4 regions of the Pseudarthrobacter sp. CCNWLW207 genome follow, and region 1 is predicted to be linked to each of the others. Evidence: riboswitches for the same ligand, from Rfam matches in the RefSeq annotation. Region 1 holds a riboswitch; each other region holds the start of a gene.
The links. Region 1 has a riboswitch for thiamine pyrophosphate ahead of thiC (phosphomethylpyrimidine synthase ThiC). Riboswitches for the same ligand answer to the same signal wherever they lie in the genome.
Positions count from the first base shown of each region.

Region 2: linked by a shared signal. The riboswitch ahead of V9L17_RS14930 (ECF transporter S component) and the one ahead of thiC (phosphomethylpyrimidine synthase ThiC) in region 1 are both predicted to bind thiamine pyrophosphate.
Region 3: linked by a shared signal. The riboswitch ahead of V9L17_RS17765 (bifunctional hydroxymethylpyrimidine kinase/phosphomethylpyrimidine kinase) and the one ahead of thiC (phosphomethylpyrimidine synthase ThiC) in region 1 are both predicted to bind thiamine pyrophosphate.
Region 4: linked by a shared signal. The riboswitch ahead of thiO (glycine oxidase ThiO) and the one ahead of thiC (phosphomethylpyrimidine synthase ThiC) in region 1 are both predicted to bind thiamine pyrophosphate.

Region 1 is NZ_JBBCBS010000009.1:18,705-24,308, forward strand. Features, by position in the region: gene V9L17_RS15735 (VOC family protein) at 1-278, opposite strand, end outside; gene V9L17_RS15740 (amidohydrolase family protein) at 385-1,467, opposite strand; TPP riboswitch at 1,543-1,650, shown strand; gene thiC (phosphomethylpyrimidine synthase ThiC) at 1,645-3,456, shown strand; gene V9L17_RS15750 (alpha/beta hydrolase) at 3,461-4,195, opposite strand; gene ffh (signal recognition particle protein) at 4,299-5,604, opposite strand, start outside.
Region 2 is NZ_JBBCBS010000008.1:53,402-59,005, forward strand. Features, by position in the region: gene V9L17_RS14920 (hypothetical protein) at 1-1,587, opposite strand, end outside; gene V9L17_RS14925 (heme-degrading domain-containing protein) at 1,738-2,280, opposite strand; TPP riboswitch at 2,354-2,496, shown strand; gene V9L17_RS14930 (ECF transporter S component) at 2,561-3,181, shown strand; gene V9L17_RS14935 (ABC transporter ATP-binding protein) at 3,181-4,725, shown strand; gene V9L17_RS14940 (energy-coupling factor transporter transmembrane component T family protein) at 4,722-5,516, shown strand; gene V9L17_RS14945 (hypothetical protein) at 5,571-5,604, opposite strand, start outside.
Region 3 is NZ_JBBCBS010000012.1:14,825-20,428, reverse strand. Features, by position in the region: gene V9L17_RS17770 (Rne/Rng family ribonuclease) at 1-1,476, shown strand, start outside; TPP riboswitch at 1,609-1,705, shown strand; gene V9L17_RS17765 (bifunctional hydroxymethylpyrimidine kinase/phosphomethylpyrimidine kinase) at 1,688-3,262, shown strand; gene rplU (50S ribosomal protein L21) at 3,535-3,843, shown strand; gene rpmA (50S ribosomal protein L27) at 3,903-4,166, shown strand; gene obgE (GTPase ObgE) at 4,283-5,604, shown strand, end outside.
Region 4 is NZ_JBBCBS010000003.1:296,343-301,946, forward strand. Features, by position in the region: gene V9L17_RS07100 (DEAD/DEAH box helicase) at 1-583, opposite strand, end outside; gene V9L17_RS07105 (RNB domain-containing ribonuclease) at 873-2,369, opposite strand; gene thiE (thiamine phosphate synthase) at 2,433-3,185, opposite strand; TPP riboswitch at 3,213-3,331, shown strand; gene thiO (glycine oxidase ThiO) at 3,324-4,649, shown strand; gene thiS (sulfur carrier protein ThiS) at 4,646-4,882, shown strand; gene V9L17_RS07125 (thiazole synthase) at 4,886-5,604, shown strand, end outside.

The DNA.
Region 1 (5,604 bases):
GCCGCCAGTGCCGCCTGGTCCTCAAAAAGCAGCGCCGTGTGGAACAGCCCGGCCTCGCCCCTGCCAGGAAGAGTCAGCCCGGGGGCGGCGGCCAGATGCACCAGCGGCTTTCCGAGCCGGCCCATGTAGAGGCCACCGTCCTGTTCGGCCACCACGTCCAGGCCCAGTGCGCGCTGGTAGTAGTCAGTCATGAGCTTCATGTCGCCGACCTTCAGCATCACCGTGCCCATGGTGAGCTCGGCTGGTAGAAGGTCCTGGCTGGTGGATTCTGCAGTCATCGAAAACTCCCGGTCCAACGGCCGCCGGATCTCGGAGGCCTCTACTCTTCTAAATTACTTGAAGCTTCAATTTATTCCCAGCTGTACGATGCGCGATCTTCGGCGGTCAGCGGATCACCTCGCCCCGCAACACGACGTGCCGGAGCGTGGCGACAGTGGAGGGGACGCGCCGGGGGTCTTCCCCGCACAACACCACATCGGCGCTGGCACCCTCGGAGATCCCCTCAGCGCCGAGCCACGTCCGCGCACCCCAGCAAGCTGCATCCAGGGCCGCCGCAGGAGGGAGGCCTGCCCGGTGCAGTGCCAGGATTTCGTCGGCGATCCGTCCGTGCCGGATGACGCTGCCCGCATCTGTCCCGGCATAGATTCGCACACCCGCTGCGAAGGCTTCGTACACGCGCTCGTACCTGCGTTCCCACAGCGCGTGCATGTGCTCGGCGTACCGCGGGAATTTCGCTTCGGCCTGGCGGGCGATGTCCGGGAAGGTGTCGATGTTGATCAGCGTCGGAACGATGGGGACACCCTGGGCGGCGAGCCGGGGAACGTGCCGGGGCAGCAATCCGGTGGCGTGCTCGATGCAGTCGATGCCGGCGTCGAGCATCTGGTCAAGGGTGTCTTCGGCGAAGCAGTGCGCGGTCACCCGGGCGCCCTCGTCATGCGCCGCCTGCACGGCATCGCGGACGACGGCGTCGGGAAACGACGGTGCGAGGTCTCCGGCGTCGCGGTCAATCCAGTCCCCCACGAGCTTGACCCAGCCATCACCGGCCCTCGCCTGCTTCCGCACGGCCTCCACCAGGCCGTCCGGCTCCACCTCGACGGCGAAATCCCGCAGGTAGCGCCGGGACCGGGCAATATGCCGCCCGGCGCGAACAAGCCTGGGCATGTCGTGACGCTGCTGCAGCCAACGCGTGTCGCTTGCCGCCCCGGCATCACGGACCAGGAGCGTGCCTGCGTCGCGGTCGGTGCGGGCCTGTTCTTCAGCCATCGCATCCGGGACAGCGCCGCCGGGACCCAGGCCTACGTGGCAGTGGGCATCAACGAATCCGGGCAGCACCCAGCCGTCAAGTACCGCGTTCGGAGCGGCCCCGGGACGCCGGAACGTCAGCCGCCCGTCCACGGACCAGAGGCCCCGCCGTTCCTCATTCGGTCCGGTGAGCACTGTTCCGCTGAATTCGATGATTCCGGCCATGGCAACAGCCTAATCCGCGGAAGATGGTCAGCCTGTCAAGTCACATCCTCCCCACTTGGACCTGTGGTAGCTTCATCTAGACCACACGGGAGCCCTTGCAGGGGCTGAGATCAGGCTGACGCAGCCTGCGACCGTTGAACCTGTCCGGGTAATGCCGGCGAAGGAAGTGAGTATTCATTGAGTACACCAGAAACACGGCTGATCGCTGCCCAAAATGAGACTGCCAAGGGGAAAGCCGGCACTGAGACCCAGTCGCTGAAATCCCATTCGTTGGCGTTCATCAGTGACGAGGCCACCGGAATCCGGGTTCCGGTAACGGAAATTGCGCTGGAACCATCGCCCAACGGCGAGGCGAACGGCCCTTTCCGGACCTACCGCACCGCCGGCCCTGGGAGTGATCCGGTGGTGGGCCTGGAGCCGTTCCGCTCGGAATGGATCGCGGCCCGTGGTGACACCGAGCCCTACAGCGGCCGGGAACGGAACCTGCTCGACGACGGCAAGTCGGCAGTACGCCGCGGCGCAGCCTCCGCAGAGTGGAAGGGAGCACAGCCGGTGCCCCGCCGCGCCGTCGACGGCCGGACAGTCACCCAGATGCACTACGCAAAGCAGGGTGTCATCACCCCGGAGATGCAGTTCGTTGCCCTCCGCGAAAACTGTGACGTGGAACTGGTCCGCAGCGAAGTGGCGGCAGGCCGCGCCATCATCCCCAACAACATCAACCACCCGGAATCCGAGCCGATGATCATCGGCAAGGCCTTCCTGGTCAAGATCAACGCCAATATCGGCAACTCGGCTGTGACAAGTTCCATCGCCGAGGAAGTGGACAAACTGCAGTGGGCAACCCAGTGGGGAGCCGACACCGTGATGGACCTGTCCACCGGCGATGACATCCACACCACGCGTGAGTGGATCATCCGCAACTCCCCCGTCCCCATCGGCACGGTGCCCATCTACCAGGCGCTGGAGAAGGTCAATGGCGAGGCCAACAAACTGACGTGGGAGATCTTCCGCGACACCGTGATTGAGCAGTGCGAGCAGGGCGTGGACTACATGACCATCCACGCCGGAGTGCTGCTGCGCTACGTGCCGCTGACGGCCAACCGTGTCACCGGCATCGTTTCCCGTGGCGGTTCCATCATGGCCGGCTGGTGCCTCGCGCATCACCAGGAGAACTTCCTGTACACCCACTTCGACGAGCTGTGCGAAATTTTCGCCAAGTACGACGTCGCTTTCTCCCTCGGCGACGGGCTGCGCCCGGGAGCGACGGCGGACGCCAACGATGCCGCCCAGTTCGCCGAGCTGGATACGCTGGCTGAACTGACGCAGCGCGCCTGGGAATTCGACGTGCAGGTGATGGTGGAAGGACCCGGCCACGTACCGTTCCACCTCGTCCGGGAGAATGTGGAACGCCAGCAGGAGCTCTGCAAGGGGGCCCCGTTCTACACCCTCGGACCGCTGGTCACGGACATAGCACCCGGCTACGACCACATCACCTCCGCCATCGGGGCCACCGAGATCGCCCGCTACGGCACCGCCATGCTCTGCTACGTCACGCCTAAGGAGCACCTCGGCCTGCCCAACAAGGACGATGTGAAGACGGGTGTGATCACCTACAAGATCGCGGCCCACGCCGCCGACCTGGCCAAGGGCCACCCCGGCGCCCACGAGCGGGACGACGCCCTGTCAAAGGCGCGGTTCGAGTTCCGCTGGCGGGACCAATTCGCACTGTCCCTGGACCCGGTCACTGCGGAAGCCTTCCATGACGAAACGCTGCCCGCCGAGCCGGCCAAAACCGCCCACTTCTGTTCCATGTGCGGCCCCAAGTTCTGCTCCATGAGGATCAGCCAGGACATCCGGGATGAGTATGGCTCGGCTGAATCCCAGGCAGCGCTGGCGGAGATGGCGGCCGGGATGCGAGAAAAGAGCGAGGAGTTCCTCGCGGCAGGCGGGAAGGTTTACCTGCCTGACCTGGAGGTGCCTTCGCGCTAACGCGTCAGGAGGCCCGGGCTGACCGGCCGCGGCTGACGTCGCCCACGAACGCCCGGATGGCGTGATCGCCTTCCGCCGAATCCTGGGGCCGGTGCCCGCCCGCAGCAATGAGGTGCAGGGCACCGGTTTCGCGGAGGTATCCGGCGATCTCTTCATACAGCGGCTCCCAGCCGCCGGTCAGCACCAGCGTTGGCACGCCAGGGACGATATGCAGCGGCGCCTCCCAGGCCGGGGCCTGCAGCCGCAGCCGCCGGGCGGAGCGTCGTTCCTCCTGGGTGGCGGGCTCTTGGAGATCTGCAGCATAGACGCGGCGGACGAACTCCCGTTGGAAATCCTCGTCACCCAGCTGGTGGCGGACATCAAACAGCGGCTGCATGAGCTCCCGGTGCGCCGCCGTCGCAGGCAGTTCCGCGGTCAACGACAGGCAGGCCGGCTCCACGAGCGTCAGCGAATACACCAGGTCGGGGCGCTCGACGGCGGCCATCATGGCGGAGATCGCCCCTTGGGAATGCGCCACAACGTGGCCACCGGCGGCGCCCCTGCCGTCGTCGGCGAGGGATCTCAAAACGATGGCGGTGTCCTCCGCAAAGGAGGACTCGACCGGTTCAGCAACAGAGTCAAAGCCGTGGCGCCGGAGAAACAGGGCGTCGTAAGTCAGTGCCATGCCGTGCTGCCGGGGCCAGGCCGCCGAGCCGAAGCTTCCGGCGCCGTGCACGAACACTACCCGCTGCTTGAACATGACCCAACCCTATTCCACGGCTCCGACATCCCAACTGGGTAGCAGCAGGTGTCGTTTTGAGCGCTCATAACGACATCTGCTGCTACCCAGTTGGGCGATGCGATTACTTGCCGAGGAACTTGTCGAAGCCCTTGGGCAGGTTCAGCTGCGAAGGATCGAAGTCGCCGGACTGCTGGCCGAACGCCGCACCCGTGGGGAGCGCCTTGGCCGCTCCGGCGCGCCGCGCCTCGGCGTCCTTGAGCTCCTGGGCTGCCTTGGCCGGGTTACCGGAGCGGGCCTTCTTCTTCGGGGCATTCTTGGCCCCCTTGCGTGCGCCGCCGCCTGGGCCGCCCATTCCCGGCATGCCTGGCATTCCCGGCATGCCGCCGCCCTGGGCCATCTTCTTCATCATCTTCTGGGCCTGGGCAAAACGTTCGAGCAGCCCATTGACTTCGGAGACGTGGACGCCCGAACCGCGGGCAATGCGGGCCCGGCGGGAGCCATTGATGATTTTGGGGGCAACGCGCTCGTGCGGGGTCATGGACCGGACGATTGCCTCGACGCGGTCGATTTCCCGCTCGTCGAACTGCTCGAGCTGCTGGCGGATGTTCTGCGCACCCGGCATCATCATGAGCATTTTCTTCATGGAGCCCATGTTGCGGATCTGCTGCATCTGGGCCAGGAAGTCGTCCAGGGTGAAGTCTTCCTGGTCGGCGAACTTCTTCGCCATCCGGGCTGCTTCGTCCTTGTCCCAGTTCTTTTCCGCCTGCTCGATGAGGGTCAGGACATCGCCCATATCCAGGATGCGGGAGGCCATCCGGTCCGGGTGGAAGAGCTCGAAGTCGTCCAGGCCTTCGCCGGTGGAGGCGAACATGACGGGCTTGCCGGTTACCGACGCAACAGAGAGCGCAGCACCACCGCGGGCGTCGCCGTCGAGCTTTGACAGCACGATACCGGTGAAATTAACGCCCTCGTCAAAGGCCATCGCCGTGTTCACGGCGTCCTGGCCGATCATGGAGTCGATCACGAACAGCACTTCGTTGGGAACGATGGCCCGGCGGATCTGCCGTGCCTGCTCCATCATGTCGGCGTCGACGCCGAGGCGGCCGGCGGTGTCCACGATCACTACGTCGTGGAGCTTCTGGCGAGCTTCTTCGACGCCGGCGCGGGCCACTGCTACGGGATCGCCCGCGGGGTGCTCCAGCTCATGGGTGGCCCCGGGGTGGGGTGCGTAAACCGGAACGCCGGCGCGCTTGCCCACCACCTGGAGCTGGGTGACGGCATTGGGCCGCTGGAGGTCGCAGGCCACCAGGATGGGGCTATGGCCCTGTGCCTTGAGCCATTTGGACAGCTTGCCAGCGAGGGTGGTCTTACCCGCGCCCTGGAGGCCGGCGAGCATGATGATCGTGGGGCCGGTCTTGGCCAGGCGG
Region 2 (5,604 bases), on a different contig from region 1:
GTACGCCAGCTCGAACGTGGGGTTGGTGACCGTCCCGCGGATGGCTTCATAACTTTCCTGGGCGGGGATCAGCGGAGGCCCAAGCTCAAAGCCACGTGCCGTGGGGTGCGCGAAGCTTGCCATGAACTCGGCGGTTTCGAACACAATCTCCGAAAATTCCTCCAGCAATGTCCGCGAGGGCACCGCCCGGTACGCCAGCTCGGCCAGGTGGATGGGGTGCGGCTGCTGCCAGATCAGGAAGGTGCCGATCGGGCTGGGGCTTTCCCGCCCGTCCGGTCCCACCTGCTTGGGCCAGCGGACGCCGTCGAACCCTTGGGCTTTGGCCGTCTGCCGCGCAGACTCGAGGATGGTTTGGTACCAGCGGAGGCTGGGGAGCAGCAGTTCCGTGCGGTTCCAGTGGGCGAAATGCGCGGCGTGCCACCAGTGCATCTCCAGGTGGAAGCGGCCCCGCCAGGAGTTGCACACCAGCCCGGTCTCCTGTGGTGGCAGGGATCCGGCGCAGTTGATCGCCGTGAGGTACTGGGACAGGACGATCCTGCGCTCAAGTTCAGCCGCCCGCGGGTCGGGTGTGCCATGGAGTTCGACGGCGCCGCCGGACTGCCAGAACTTCCGCCAGTGGTCGCGGGAGGCCTGGGCGACGGCGGTTCCAGTCCCAGTCGAGGGTGCGCCGCCAGAGCTGCGCAGGATGCATTCGCCCTGCCCGGTGCTGGTGAACTGGACGGCCAGGTCAAGGACGTCCTGGCCGGCGTCGGCGCCAAGCAGCAGGTTATGGGCCCCCGACTGGTCCAGCCGGAGGTTCCTCCCGGACACCGTCACCTGGTACCCCGATCCGTCCAGGTCGCGGTCCACCGTCCAGTGCTGGAGGCCGTCCGCTCCGCCCGTTGGTTCCGCCAAGGTAGTGGTGTGGTCCGCGGGACGGTTCCAGTCCGCGGCGTCATGCCACGCCTCGGACCCGTAGGGGAAGGCGAACGTGACCACCAGCCCGTGCTGGAGGGCCGCGGACTCCACGATCAGGCCGATCTGGTCCCGGTCCGGATGGCAGGCCGTGATGACCTTGACGGGATGGCCCCGGAGGCTGAACGTGCTGGTGACCGTCCCGGTCCAGAGGTCCAGGGTCTGGACGGGGTCGACGACGTCTGCCCCGGTGAGCGGCCGAGGCGCCCCGGCCCCGGCCCGATCCGTCCACGCGAACCCGATCCGGCCCAGGTCCAGGCGGTGCGGGTTCGCCCGCAGCCAGGTCTCGGCGCGGGACGCCTTAGTCTCCCGGCCTTCCACGATGTCGCCCACCATGTCCAGGTAAGGGACCGGGCCCCGCGCGGAATCGTACAGAACCGTGGAACTGGCCAGGCTGTACTCCTCGGACGCGGGGATGGAGTGCCAGCCCCATTGGGACTGCGAGCCGAGCAGCGTGCCGGGCGGCCCTCCTACGGGGTACTCGGCCGGGAGGCTCTGGAGCCCGGTGAGGTCTACCGTGAAGCAGAACTCGCCGTTGCCCACGGAAACCGGGCTGCGGGGATCAAGGCTCCGCTGCTCCACGTTGTGCCGGCGGACCAGGGCTTGACGGTCGATGGTGTGCTGGCTGCTCAAATGCCCGCCCTCCTGAAGGCTGCCGGATTTGACGGCGGCTTCCACGGCTGCGCCAGTGAGAAAACGCTTACCGGATCGACTTCATCCTCGTGTCGTCAGGGGGAGCGTGTCAACTTCGGGAGTGTCAGGAAGCCCAGCCCAGGGGCACGCTTACTCGGCCCGCATGGACCCCAGGATTTCGCGCAGGGCCTCCACCACGAGGTCGTGGTCCTGCTGCTGAGGCAGCCCGGAAACGGTGACAGTGGCTACAGCACCCACCCCGGCCACGTACACCGGGAAGGAGCCGCCGTGTGGCGCGTAGGTGGACTCGTCGAACCAGCCGTGGTCCTCGATCCGGCCGCCGTGCAGCCTGCCGCGGAGTCCCACCAGCAATGACGGGATCTCATACCGGGCGGCGGTACGCTGCTTGGCCCGGATCCAGTGCTCGTTGTCCGGGGTGGCGCCATCCAAGGCCACGTGGAAGAGCACTTGTTCGCCCTTGGTAATGTCGATCGCGATGGGAAGCCGCCGCGTCTTCCCCAGCTCCACCAGGAGCAACCCCAGATTGAGGGAATCGTCCTTGGTGAAATGCGGAAACTGCAGCTCGGTGATCTCGGCCTCGATCCGGTCAATCAGGGCCTCGAGCAGGCCTGATGGCTGGGGCAGCCTTGAGTCGGGATTGAACGCAGTCACAGTCGGGTTGTTGGCAGTCATGGCCCACAATCTACCGCCCCAGCGGTGTAAACTGGACCACGCCCATCAGGGCAGAATATTCAAAGACCAGCTTTATTAACGACAGGGGAGCGCCGCCGTCGGGCATCACTGGCATTGCCAGGGAACCGCAGGTGGGCGCTGAGAGTGCGGGACAGCCGCAGACCCTCGAACCTGATCCGGTTAGTACCGGCGCAAGGGAGTCGAGTTCTCGAAGTGTGCGGTAACCGGCGGCAAGCCGACCGCCGGAACACTTTCCCCTCCTGTTCCTCAGGAGGATCACATGAGCACTGCAGCAATCAAAAAGACCGGCTACACCTGGCGCATCGTTGACATCGTGGTGGCCGCCCTCATCGCCATCGCCGGCGGCGTGATCTTCTGGGCGTGGTCCCAGGGCGCCGCCGCGGTTTCGCCGCCCATGAACGCCGTCTACCCGCCGCTGACCGGCCTCATCGCCGGCGGCTGGATGATCCCCGCCGTGCTGGGCATGCTGATCATCCGCAAGCCGGGCGCCGCGCTCTTCTGCGAAACGGTGGCCGCCATGGGTGAACTGATCATGGGCTCGCCGTACGGCGCCTCCGTGCTGTTTTCCGGCTTCGTCCAGGGCCTGGGTGCCGAGATCATCTTCGCCATCTTCGTCTACAAGAAGTTCAACCTGCCCGTCGCCCTGCTGGCCGGCGCTGCGGCCGGGCTGTTCTGCGGCCTGAACGACTCCTTCGCCCCCTGGGGCTGGAACATCGCCTACGCCGCCGGTGACAAGCTCGCGTACATCGTATTTACCGCCATCTCGGGCGCGATCATCGCCGGCGCGCTGTCCTGGATCGCCACGCGCGGCCTGGCCAGGACCGGTGTGCTGAGCTCCTTCGCGTCCCGCAAGGCTGCGTCGGAGCCCGCCTTCTCCTAATGCCCGCAGCCTACGACGACGGCACAGCCGCTGCGATGCGGCCCGCCGCCGTCACTGCCCGCGGTTGGGGGTGGCGGCACGCCGGCCGGTCCCGGCCTGCGGTCCACGCCCTGGACCTGGACATCAAGCCCGGGGAGCGTGTGCTCCTGCTGGGCCCGTCAGGGGCGGGCAAATCCACGCTGCTCCACGCCCTCGCGGGGGTGCTGGGGGATATGAACGACGACGGCGAAGCGGGCGATTCCGACGAATCCGGTTCGCTGCGGATCGACGGCGCGTCCCCCCGTGAGCGGCGCGGCCGCGCCGGGCTGGTGCAGCAGGATCCCGAAACGCAGGTGGTCCTCTCCCGGCTCGGCGACGACGTCGCCTTCGGCGCCGAGAACCTCGCCGTGCCGCGCGATGCGATCTGGGCGCGCGTGCACGAGGCGCTTGACGACGTCGGGCTCTCCCACCTGCCGCTGGACCACCCGACGTCGGCCCTTTCCGGCGGGCAGAAGCAGCGCCTGGCGCTCGCCGGCATCCTGGCCATGCGGCCCGGGCTGATCCTCTTGGACGAGCCCACGGCCAACCTGGACCCCACCGGGGTCCTCGAGGTCCGCGACGCCGTCGGACGCTGCCTGGACAAGACCGGGGCCACGCTGGTTGTGGTGGAGCACCGCGTGTCCGTCTGGAAGGACCTCGTGGACAGGATCGTGGTGCTGCAGCCAGGCTCCGCAACCGATCCCGCAGTGCTGCTGGACGGGCCGCCGGACCAGGTCCTCGCCGAGGCGAGGGACATGCTGATTGCTGCCGGTGTGTGGGTCCCCGGCTTTGTTCCGGCCACGCGGAACCGGACTTCCGGCGGCTCCGGGGACCTGTTGCTGGCGGCCGAGGACCTTGCCGTTTCGCGGGAGCGGCCTCGCCGCCGCCGCTTCAAAGCGATCCCTCCGGTTCCGGTCCAGCAGGGCATCTCGGCGCAAGTTCGCGCCGGGCAGGCGCTCACCATCACAGGTCCGAACGGTGCGGGAAAATCCACATTCGCGCTGACCCTGGCCGGCCTGCTGGCACCCGTAGGGGGAAACGTTTCGGCCACCGTGGACCTGAGCCAGGGCGCAGGCATCGACCCCTACAAATGGAAGGCGGACCAGCTGATCGCCCGCATCGGAACCGTCTTCCAGGAGCCAGAGCACCAGTTTGTCACGGGCAATGTCCTGGACGAGCTGATGTTCGGCCCCAGGCATCTTGGCCACGGCGAGGAACGGGTGGATGAGCTCCTCCAGCGGCTTCGGCTGACCGAACTCGTGGACGCCAACCCCTACACGCTCTCCGGCGGTGAGAAGCGCCGGCTGTCCGTGGCCACGGTGCTCGCCGCCCACCCGCAGGTGCTGGTCCTGGACGAGCCAACCTTCGGCCAGGACGCCAACACCTGGGCCGAGCTCGCGTCCTTCCTCTCCGAACTGCTCGACGCCGGCACCGCCGTGGTATCCGTAACGCACGATGCCGAATTCAGCACGGCCCTGGGCGGCGCCGAGCTCCGGCTGGGCACCACCGAAGCGGTGGCCCCATGAGGCAGGAACTGACCCTGCGGGGGAACCAAGCACTGCTGACCCGCGCCAATCCGCTGAGCAAGTTCGCCGCCGTCGTCTTCATGACCGTGGTGCTGGCGCTGTCCATCGACTGGGTCTCCGCCTCCGTGGCGCTCTTCTGCGAACTGCTGCTCTTCCCGCTCGCAGGACTGACCCTGACGTTGCTGTGGCAGCGCGGCTGGCCGCTGATCCTGGCGGCCGCCGTGGGTGGCTGGAGCACCTCGATTTTGGCTCCGGACAGCGGAAGGGTACTGCTCGACGTCGGCATCTGGTCCATGAGCGAAGGCTCCCTGGAGCTGGGGCTGGGCTTTATGCTCCGCGGCTTGGCGATCGCGTTGCCGGCCGTCCTCCTCATGAGCTGCACCGATCCCACCGACCTCGCCGATGCGCTGGCCCAGAAGGCCCGGCTGTCGCACCGGTTCGTGCTGGGGACGCTCGCGGCCATGCGGCTTGTTGGCCTGATGGCCGAGGAGTGGCAGACCATTGGGATGGCCCGCCGCGCCCGCGGCGTTGGCTCGCGCGGCAACCCGGCGCAACGGATGAAAGCCACCCTGGGCCAGAGTTTCGGCCTCCTGGTCCAGGCCATCCGCAGGGCGTCACGGCTCGCGGTCACCATGGAGGCGCGTGGCTTCGGCGGCGGGGACCGGACTTGGGCACGTGAATCCACCTACAGCAGGCTCGACGTGTGGGTCCTGGCAGGCGGGGCCCTGATGGCTACAGCGGCCGTGGCCGCCGCCGTGTTTGCCGGCACGTGGAGTTTCGTCGGCGGCTAGTCCTGGAGAGAACGTATGGCGTTCATCGGGAAGTAGCCGCCGTCAGCGCGACGCTCAGATGCAGGAGTGGTTGTAGTCGAATTCCCCG
Region 3 (5,604 bases), on a different contig from region 1:
ACCATCGAGGCCTACGTCACGTACGTGGCCCCCGATCTGGTGGGCCGCCTGGAAAAGTGGACCAAGGACCAGGACATCTTCGCGGCCTGGCGGATCGACGAGCAGATCCATAAGGCACTCGAACGCAAGGTCTTCCTGCCCTCTGGCGGTTCGCTGGTCATCGACCGAACCGAAGCCATGACCGTGGTGGACGTCAACACCGGCAAGTTCACCGGCAGCGGCGGCAACCTCGAGGAAACGGTCACCAAGAACAACCTCGAAGCTGCCGAAGAAGTTGTACGCCAGTTGCGGCTCCGCGACATCGGCGGCATTATCGTCATCGACTTCATCGACATGGTCCTGGAATCCAACCGCGACCTCGTCCTGCGCCGCATGGTGGAATGCCTGGGCCGCGACCGCACCAAGCACCAGGTGGCAGAAGTAACGTCGCTGGGGCTCGTTCAGATGACGCGCAAGCGCATGGGCACCGGGCTGCTGGAAGTCTTCGGCGAGCAGTGCGAAACCTGTGCCGGCCGCGGCGTGGTCACCCACGACGATCCCGTGGAGCACCGTCGCGCCAACACGGTGGCTGCCGAGCACCACGTGCAGCGTACGGACACTCACCGCACGGACACCCCGCGGCCCGACCAGCGCCCGGAAAGCCAGCGGGCCGACAGCCAGCCCGGCGCACGTGGCGACCGCAAGCGGCGCCGTGGACGCGGAGGCGTTCCCTTGGAGGCGGCACCGTCCGCACCGGTCCAGATCCACACGGTCCACCCGGATCCCAGCGACGCCGAGCGGCACGCCAAGGCTGAGGCCACCAGGCTGGCCCTGGCCAACATCGCCGCGGCGGCGCACGCAGCGCACCTGCACGACGACGAGGTAGCCCACGCTGCTGGAGCCGCGGCGGCCGGAAGCCCTGCAGCGGCAGCACGGACGACGACGGAGCAGGCCCACGGCGCCCCGGCAGTAACAGGCCAGGCACCAACAGGCCAGGCACCGGCAACAGCCCGTCAGCATGACGCCGACGCGTCCGGACGTCCTGCTGCCGTGCTCACTTTCGGCGGGGAACAGGTGGCGCTGCCGTTCGTGGAGCACGCGGCAGACCAGCCGCAGCAGCCGGCCCTGACGCTCGACAGGCTCGCGGAAGCCTTCGCGCACCTCGGCGAGCCCCCCGTTGCCGCTCCGGAGCCTGCGCAGGCTGCCCCGCAGCCAAGCACCGACGTGCCGCGTGCTGCGGTAGAGGAGAAGGATTACTCAGACCACACCGCTGAGCAGTCCCGTACCCGCAGGCCCCGCCGCAACCGCAGCGCCAGCCGGGCCCAGGGCGCGGCAAACGCAACCTCGGTAGAACACCACGAGGCAACGCACGCAGCAGCCGGCGGCCACTCCCACGCGGCCAAGGCGCCTGAGCCGGCCACAACCGCCGCAGGCGACAAGAAACAGGCAGAGGCGCCAATCATCCTCGGGGTAGGAGTACCTGCTTCCGAGCTCTGATCCTCCGCAAAGGACATCAGCCAGGATGCCCGGACACGACCCTTCGCAGGGGCGCGTCCGGGCATCGCGCGTTAACGGCTTCATGTGACCAGGCCATTTGACACCGGGCCGGGCACTGAAACGCTAGGCTTGGTTACCGACACGGGGTGCCGCGCAAGGGCCGGCTGAGATCCACACCCGTTGAACCTGTCCGGCTAGCACCGGCGAAGGGATGTCTTCCTTGTCTTCAACTACTGTCCTGCCCCCGGCACCTGTACTCAGCCCGGCAGCGCCGGCCCCGGTCCTCCGGGACGTTCCGCGGGTGCTGTCCATCGCAGGGTCCGACCCGTCCGGCGGCGCCGGCATCCAGGCCGACCTGAAAAGCATCGCAGCCCACGGCGGCTACGGGATGGCCGCGATCACCGCGCTGACAGCGCAGAACACTCAGGGCGTCCGCGCGGTGCACGTGCCGCCGGCCGCCTTCCTGGTCCAGCAGTTGGAAGCCGTGAGCGATGACATCACCATTGATGCCGTCAAAATCGGCATGCTGGGCGATGCCGAGGTGGTGGCCGCGGTCCGCAGCTGGCTCGAAAAGGTGCGTCCCGGCGTCGTAGTCCTTGACCCCGTCATGGTGGCTACCAGCGGCGACAGGCTCCTGCAGGCGTCTGCCGAGGCTGCCCTCCGCGGACTGCTCCCGCTGGCGGACCTGATCACGCCCAATCTCGCTGAACTGGCCATGCTGCTCGGAGAGGCCCAGGCCGGCTCCTGGGCAGAAGCGCTGGAACAGGGCCGGCGGTTGGCGGCGGACACCGGCTCCACCATCCTGGTGAAGGGGGGACATCTCGACGGCGCCGCCTGCCCGGATGCCCTCGTCAATACCGGCGGACTGCTTGCCCAGGAAATTGTGGAGGTTCCGGGGGACAGGATCCCCACCCGGAACAGCCACGGGACGGGCTGCTCGCTCTCGTCGGCCATGGCAACGGCACAGGCCCGGCTGGGGGACTGGGAGGCCTCACTGCGGCACGTCAAGCCCTGGCTGGCAGGTGCCCTGGAGTCCTCGAACGGCCTGGACGTCGGTGCGGGAAACGGTCCCGTCCACCACTTCCACCACCTGCAGGCGGCCACAGGGCCTGTCCTGGACCCGTCCCCGCTCGGCGAGGGCGGCTTCGCCGAGCTCCTCCGTGCGGAGGCCACCGCAGACCTCGCCGCCATCTATGAGCTCGAGTTCATCCGGAACCTCGTGGCAGGAAGCCTGCCCGAAAAGCAGTTCGCCTACTACCTGGCCCAGGATGCCATCTACCTCAATGGGTACTCAAGGGTGCTGGCACGGGCCAGCGCCTTGGCCCCCACCGAAGCCGCACAGCTGTTTTGGGCCCGATCAGCCCAGCAATGCCTGGAGGTTGAATCGGAGCTGCATCGGACCTGGCTCAGTACGCGAACCGTGGAGCCCGTCCTCGGTCCTGTCACGAAGTCGTATGTGGACCACCTGCTGGCCGCCTCCGCATCGGGCAGTTACGCGGTGCTGGTGGCAGCGGTCCTGCCCTGCTTCTGGCTCTACGCCGAAGTCGGACAGACCCTCCACGCGCAATTCCTTGCCGCGGGCGCCCCGGCGGACCACCCGTACGCCGAGTGGCTGCGGACGTACGCCGACGAGGACTTCGCGCAGGCCACCCGTGCAGCTATTGCCCTGGCCGACGAAGCCGGACGCCGGGGCTCGGAGGACGAGCGTGCTGCCATGGTCGTCGCTTTCAACCAGTCGTGCCGTTTCGAAGTTGATTTCTTCGACGCGCCGCGGCTGCACGCCTGACGCTCCCCGGCCCATCCAGCCGGTACGATAGTCGGGCACGGTTCCGGATTGTCAGTGGTGCGCACGTTTGTGGCGCTTATCACGGACAGCCCGCCGGAACCAGCCTCATTTGCGGCCGAAGGCAAAATTAGCGTATTCTAGATCTTCGGTGCTTACGCCAACACTTGGGTTACGACCCCACGGCGTTGAGGCACAGCGAGAGCCCAGCCAAATATAGGCCCAGGTTCCGCACGCAAATCTAGTAATAAACGTCGAGAGAAGTGAGTTCCCAAGTGGTGTACGCGATTGTCCGCGCAGGCGGCCGCCAAGAGAAGGTTTCCGTTGGAGACTTCGTTACCCTGAACCGCGTCCCCGGTGGAGCCGGCAGCACCATTCAGCTGCCCGCACTGCTCCTGGTAGACGGTGACAAGGTCACCTCCGCCGCTGCGGACCTGGCCAAGGTAACTGTTACGGCTGAGATCCTCAATGACCTCCGTGGTCCGAAGATCGTCATCCAGAAGTTCAAGAACAAGACCGGTTACAAGAAGCGCCAGGGTCACCGTCAGGAACTGACCAAGGTCAAGATCACTGGTATCAAGTAACCTTCGTTACTGTTCAGGTTTTCAGCAGATTCCCCAGAATTTAGAGGCAGGCATTTCAAATGGCACATAAAAAAGGCGCGAGCTCCACTCGCAACGGTCGTGACTCCAACGCCCAGTACCTCGGCGTCAAGCGCTTCGGCGGCCAGGTAGTTTCCGCAGGCGAAATCATCGTCCGCCAGCGTGGCACCCACTTCCACCCGGGCGCCGGCGTAGGCCGTGGCGGCGACGACACCCTGTTCGCACTGACCCCGGGCGCCGTTGAATTCGGCACCCGCCGCGGTCGCCGCGTTGTCAACATCGTTGCTGCTGCAGCTGCAGAGTAACTCATAGTTCTGAAGCGGTGGAGCGGGCCATTTGGTCCGCTCCACTGTTCTTTTAACCGCATTACAATCGTCTTGGCGCTTTGCAGCGTCCAGGAAACAGCACTGAGGAGATCCACGTGGCGAGCTTTGTAGACCGGGTAGTACTGCACGTATCCGGCGGTACCGGCGGCCACGGCTGTGTCTCCGTCCACCGCGAGAAGTTCAAGCCCCTGGGCGGGCCCGACGGCGGCAACGGCGGCGACGGCGGCGACGTCATCCTCCGCGTGGACCACCAGACAACCACCCTGCTGGACTATCACCACGCCCCGCACCGGCACGCCACCAACGGCGGACCCGGCATGGGGGACTGGCGCGGCGGCAAAAACGGTGAAACCCTCATCCTCCCCGTCCCGGACGGCACCGTGGTCAAGTCCAAGGACGGCACCGTTTTGGCGGACCTCGTCGGCGAAGGAACGGAATACGTCGCGGCGGCCGGCGGCCAAGGCGGCCTCGGCAACGCCGCGCTCTCCTCCCAGAAGCGGCGTGCGCCCGGCTTCGCGCTGCTGGGCATCGAAGGTGAGTCCAGCGACGTCGTGCTGGAGCTGAAGTCCATTGCGGACATCGCCCTGGTTGGCTTCCCGTCCGCCGGCAAGTCGAGCCTGATCGCCGCCATGTCCGCGGCGCGGCCCAAGATCGCCGACTACCCTTTCACCACCCTGATCCCCAACCTCGGCGTGGTCCAGGCAGGCGATGTCCGCTTCACCATTGCCGACGTCCCCGGCCTGATTGAAGGCGCGTCCGAGGGCAAGGGCCTGGGCCACCACTTCCTGCGGCACGTGGAACGCTGCGCCGCGCTGGTGCACGTCCTGGACTGCGGAACCCTCGAATCGGACCGTGATCCCCTCTCCGACCTCGCCGTCATCGAGGCGGAACTGGAGAAGTACGCCGTCGATATGAGCTACGCCGGGCAGGACGGTGAAGTGGTCCCGCTGAACCACCGCCCCCGCCTGGTTGCCCTAAACAAGGTGGACCTCCCGGACGGCAAGGACATGGCGGAATTTGTCCGGCCTGAACTTGAATCCCGCGGCTACCGCGTCTTCGAAATTTCCGCCACCAGCCACGAAGGCCTGCGCCAACTGGGCTTCGCCATGGCTGAAATCGTTAAGGCCGCCCGCGACTCCCTTGCTGCCGCGCCGCCGAAGGTCCAGCCGGTTGTGCTCAAGCCCCGGGCCGTCAACGAGTCCGGCTTTAAGATCCGCCGTGAAGAGAAGAACCTCGAGCCGCTGTTCCGCGTCCTGGGCGAAAAGCCGGTGCGCTGGGTCAAGCAGACCGACTTTACCAACGAGGAAGCCATCGGCTACCTTGCGGACCGCCTGGCCAAGCTCGGTGTCGAAAACGAATTGTTCAAGCAGGGCGCCAAGCCCGGCGACACCGTGGTGATCGGCGAGGACGACGGCGT
Region 4 (5,604 bases), on a different contig from region 1:
GGATGACGATCTTGACGTTCTTGAGGCTCAGGTGCTTCTGCTTGTAAAGGTCAATGAGCCGGCCGGGGGTACCGACGACAACTTCGACGCCGTTCTGCAGGGCTTCGACCTGCGGCTCGTAGGCGCGGCCGCCATAAATGGTGGCGATGCGGGCATTGCGCTTGCGGGAGGCGGTCTGGAGATCGTTGGCTACCTGCACGGCGAGCTCGCGGGTGGGAACGATCACCAGCGCCTGCGGGGCGCCCGGGACGGCGAGCTTGTCGAAGCCGGGATCGTCACGGCCCACGACGCGCTGCAGCGCGGGGATGCCGAAGCCGAGGGTCTTGCCGGTTCCGGTTTTGGCCTGTCCGATGATGTCGTGGCCCGAGAGCGCCACCGGCAGTGTCATGGCCTGGATCGGGAACGGGTGGGTGATCCCGGCATCGGCGAGTGACTCCACGATATCGGCGCGGACGTTGAAGTCTGCGAAGGATTTCTCCTCGATCTCATGGGGCTTTTCGTCCGAGATAATGGTTTCTTCCGGCTCGATGACCTCGGTGCCGGAATCGTCAATCAGGAGCTGGTGGGTATGCAATTCACTCACAGGTGAGTTTCCTTATTCATTTGGGCATTGGCGCTGCCTGCTCAACGGGCCGGCCAACGTGGCCGTTCCGGAGCACGCTCGAAGCGCGCAAGCAAATCCAGTGGAAGCCGATCGCGGGCTATCTAATTGCTGGCACTGGTGACCAGCGGGCGTATCTCAAGATCGCGTAGGGGCGGGCTTGTTGAATTCAAAATCAAGGAAATCAACGACCGGGCATCCATATCTACTTCTTCAGTCTACCGGCAAGGAGTCTTAAACCCGGCTTTGACCCTTTCGGCCGCCCCGGCGCCTACCCGACGAGCTCGAAATGCACTTCCCGCGTGGCGATGTCCGAGGAGAGAAGCCGGACACGGACTTTGGTGCCGGATTCGAGGTCGCCGGCACAGCGGGCCGTGACGGCGGGCTCGGCTATCTGGATGATTCCGGAAGGGCCGTTCCCGTTCCTGCCGTTGCCGTTACCGTTGGAGCCATTGCCGTTTTTGCCGTTGTCCTTTTGCGGCTTGGACCCTGAAATGACGATTGCGTCGAATTCCTGGCCCACATGGTTGACCAGCAGGGCGGCCTCCACGGTGTCCAGCGCCAGACGCTCCATCCTGGCAGCCAGCTGATCGGAACCGGCCATGATCACCGGCAGGGAGGGCAGCGCTTCCCGCGCCCAGGCCGGGACCGGGCTGCCGTTGCTGAGTGCCTCACAGATGACCAGGACAAAGCGGTCCACCAGCCGACGGAGCGGAGCGGTGGTGTGGGCGTAGGCGGCTCCGATCGCGGACTGGCGGGCATCATTGGGGATTTCGCCGTCGAACGCCGTGTAGCTGGCACCACGGAAAAGCATTCCCGCCGAATGCATGATGGCCAGTTGCCGCGGATCCGTGGGGTCAAGCGTGCGGAGATACTCCCCGTAGCCCGCTTTCCCGTCCCAGGGCTTGCCCAGAACCTCGGTCTGCAGCCGGAAATGCCCCAGGGACCGTTCGTCAGGGGCGGGCATGGTCCGCAGGATGCCGACTTTGCCCTCAAGCATCAGGGTGGCCGCAGCCATTCCTGTCATGAGCGATATCTGGGCGTTCCAGTCCTCGACCGGGAGCTGGGGAGCAGCAGCGATCCGATAGCCGCCGTCGGGAAGCTGCACGATCTCCTGCTCAGGCATGTTCAGGCTCGCGCCATCGCGTTCCCGCTCCAGCTCAACACGCTTGAGGCCCACTTCCTTGAGGAGCTCCAACACCGGCGAGGCCGTTCCGGCGTCGAGTTCAGCCTGGGCGCCCTTGTAACTGAGCTTGGCCCGGCTGCGGACCCGTGCCCTTTGGACCGAAACAGACGTGACCTGGGCAGCCTGGTCCAGGTGGAAGTCCCAGACAAAGGCAGAGCAGAGCTGGCCTGCCAGGAGGCTGCCGGCCCCCTCGCTGATGACCTCCGGATGAAGCGGGATGCGGCCGTCGGGCGCGTAGAACGTCTGTCCCCGGCGGCGGGTCTCGGCGTCCAGCGGCCCGCCGGGCACCACGAATGCGGGTACATCTGCGATGGCGTAGAGGACCCGATAGCCGCTGCCGGCGCGCTCAATAAACAGGGCCTGGTCTAGATCGGTGGAGGACTCAGGATCAATAGTGAGGAAATCAATGCCTGTCAGGTCGGCATCAGGCAGTTGCCTTGACGAGACAGCGGCTTCCGCATCTCGGACGGCGTCGGCAGGGTAGTCGCCCGGTAGCTCCAGCTCGGTCCGCAGCGCACTCAGTGCCTCCTCGAGGGCATTGGTGTGCTCGTGGACATTTGGGGCCAGCCGATGATGTGACACGAAATTCAGGTTAGCCCGATTTTCGCTGATTATGCACGCCATCCCCTCTTTGGGGCCGGAGGCCTAGGAGCCGGCGGCGTCCAGGGCCCGAAGCAGTGCCGCGGCGGCCTCTGCGGGATCGGCGGCTTCGGTGATGGCCCGGACCACAACGATCCGGCGGGCGCCCGCTTCCACCACCTGCTCTACGTTGCCCAGGTCCACGCCCCCAATGGCGAACCAGGGTACCTCTGCCACGCCGGGCACGGACGCCGCCTGTTTGACTGCGCCCGCGGCGTACCTGAGGAGGTCGAGCCCGACGGCGGCCCGGCCGGGCTTGGTGGGGGTGGCCCACACCGGACCAACACAGAAATAGTCCAGCCCGGTGGGCGCGGCTGTGACGGCGGCCGAGGCCGAGACCGCGCCGTCGATCTGTGAGGTGGTGTGGGTGGACAGACCGATGGCTGCATTGCCGTTCAACAAGGTGCGTGCAGCCTTCAGCGGCAGGTCCTTCTGGCCAATATGGAACACCGGGGCACCTGAGAGCACCGCGACGTCGGCCCGGTCATTGACCGCCCATAGCCGTCCATGGCGCAGGGCGGACTCCTTCAGTACCGCCAGCAGGTCCAGCTCCTCTGCTGCCTCAATCGTCTTGTCGCGGAGCTGGATGATGTCCACGCCCCCGGCGAAGGCCGCATCAACAAACTCGGCGAAGTCACCGCGATCCTTACGGGCATCCGTGCACAGGTACAGCCGGGCACCGCCCAGGGCCTCAGCATGGCTGGTGGAAAGGAAGGTGCTGTTGACGACGGCAGTGCTGTCAGGAAGGGCTGCGTTCATGGAAACCAGAGTAGTTCCTCTAAACTGGGCAGGTACTGCGGGAGCCCGCGGCAGCTGTCATAAAGCGCCGGGCTGAGAGGGCGTCAGAGCCGACCGCTTGACCTGATCCGGCTAGTACCGGCGTAGGGAAGGAACCACATGATCCCGCCAACCGGCAGTCCCTCCGCCGGCGCCCCCAATGACGCTCTCGCCGACCTCTCTGCTGACGTCGCCGTTATCGGCGGGGGTGTGATCGGGCACGGCATAGCCTGGGAAGCCAGGCGCTCGGGCCGTTCTGTGGTGGTCATCGATGATGCCCCCGGTTCCGGCGCCTCCTGGGCTGCGGCAGGCATGCTCGCCCCGGTAAGTGAGTTGCACTACCAGGAGGAAGAACTCCTGGAGCTGATGCTTGAATCGTCCCGGCTGTGGCCGGCCTTCGCGGCGGACCTGGCCCGGGACGTTCCCGGCGATGCAGGGTACCTGCCCACCCCCACGCTGGCCATCGGCGCGGACGCGGCCGACCGCCGTGCGCTGATGGACCTCCGATCAGTCCAGCGGGCCCAAGGGCTGGACGTTGAACCACTGACGGTGCGCGAGGCCCGCAGCCGCGAAGCCCTCCTGAGCCCCGCGATCTCCTGCGCCCTGGACATTCCCGCTGACCACCAGGTGGATCCGCGGAAGCTGGTGGCGTGCCTGCGGGAGGCTTTGGCCAGCCACAGGGAGGATTCAGGATCCGCCGTCGCAGGAGCCGAACACGGATTCGCCGTTGCCGACCGTGCGTCGTCGCTGGCCTGGAAAGACGGCCGGGTCGCCGGTGTCCGGCTGGCCGGTGGGGGCTCGGTGACCGCCAGCGAAACCATCGTGGCCAACGGGCTCGGAGCGGCGTCGTTGGCCGGGCTGCCCGATGGACTCCAGCTGCCGCTGCGCCCCGTGCACGGCGACATTCTCCGGCTGCGCGTCCCGGAGCATCTCCGCCCTCTGGTCACCGCCACTGTCCGCGGACTGGTCCACGGTGTTCCCGTCTACATCGTTCCAAGGCGTGACGGCACTGTGGTCATCGGTGCCACCCAGCGCGAGGACGCGTTGGCAGCATCCAGTCCGGAGCGCCGCCAGGACGGCACAGGAACGTCGGCTGGCGGCGTCTCGGCAGGCGGCGTCTACCAGCTGCTTCGCGATGCCCAGGTCCTGGTGCCGGCGGTCGCCGAGCTGGAACTGCTGGAAAGTACAGCCCGGGCGCGTCCTGCTACGCCGGATAACGCTCCATTGCTGGGCCGCGTCCACCTCCCAGGGAACCCCGGACCGGTGGATGGCCTGATCGTGGCGACGGGTTTTTTCCGCCACGGTGTGCTGTTGACCCCTGCAGCCGCCGCCATCTGCCGGGACCTCATGGATGGACGCACAGACCCGCGCTGGCTCCCGTTCAGTCCGGCCAGATTCTCCACACGCCGTGCCGCCATCCTCCAACCCACCAAGGAAACAGCATGAACATCACCCTCAATGGTTCGCAGCACAGCGTGTCCGACGGCGCGTCAATTACCACTCTGGTCAGCCAGGTCACTGGCCGTCCCCTGGCTGCGAACGGGCAGGCCACCGACGGGCAAAAACTGGGTGTGGCAGTGGCACACAACTCCGAAGTAGTACCCCGCAGCCAGTGGTACGTCACGGCACTCGCCGAAGGTGACGACGTCGAACTGGTCACAGCAGTCCAGGGAGGCTGAACCATGACCGAAACCATCAATACCGTTAACCCGACCGGGCACCCGGACGCGCTCGTGATCGACGGCGTGGAGCTCGGCTCCCGCCTGATCATGGGCACCGGCGGCGCGCCAAGCCTTGATGGGCTGGGCGCGGCCCTGCTGGCCTCCGGGACGGAGCTGACCACCGTGGCCATGCGGCGATACTCGCCAGCCGAAACCGGCTCCCTTTTCCAGCTCCTGCTGGACCATGGCATCCGGGTCCTGCCCAACACTGCCGGCTGCTTCACTGCGCGGGATGCCGTGATGACGGCTGAACTGGCCCGCGAGGCGCTGGAAACAGACTGGGTCAAGCTTGAGGTCATCGCCGACGAACAGACCCTCCTGCCGGACGCCGTTGAGCTCGTGGACGCGACTGAACAGCTCGTCAACCGGGGCTTCAAGGTGTTCGCCTACACCAACGACGACCCCGTCCTGGCCCTGCGGCTCGAAAACCTCGGCGCGACGGCGGTCATGCCACTGGGATCGCCCATCGGCACCGGGCTGGGCATCCTCAACCCGCACAACATCGAACTCATCGTGTCCCGCGCGTCGGTGCCCGTGGTGCTGGACGCCGGCATAGGGACTGCCTCGGACGCTGCCCTTGCCATGGAACTGGGTTGCGACGCCGTCCTGCTGGCTACCGCTGTCACACGCGCCCAGAACCCGGCACTCATGGGGGAGGCCTTCAAACACGCTGTGATCGC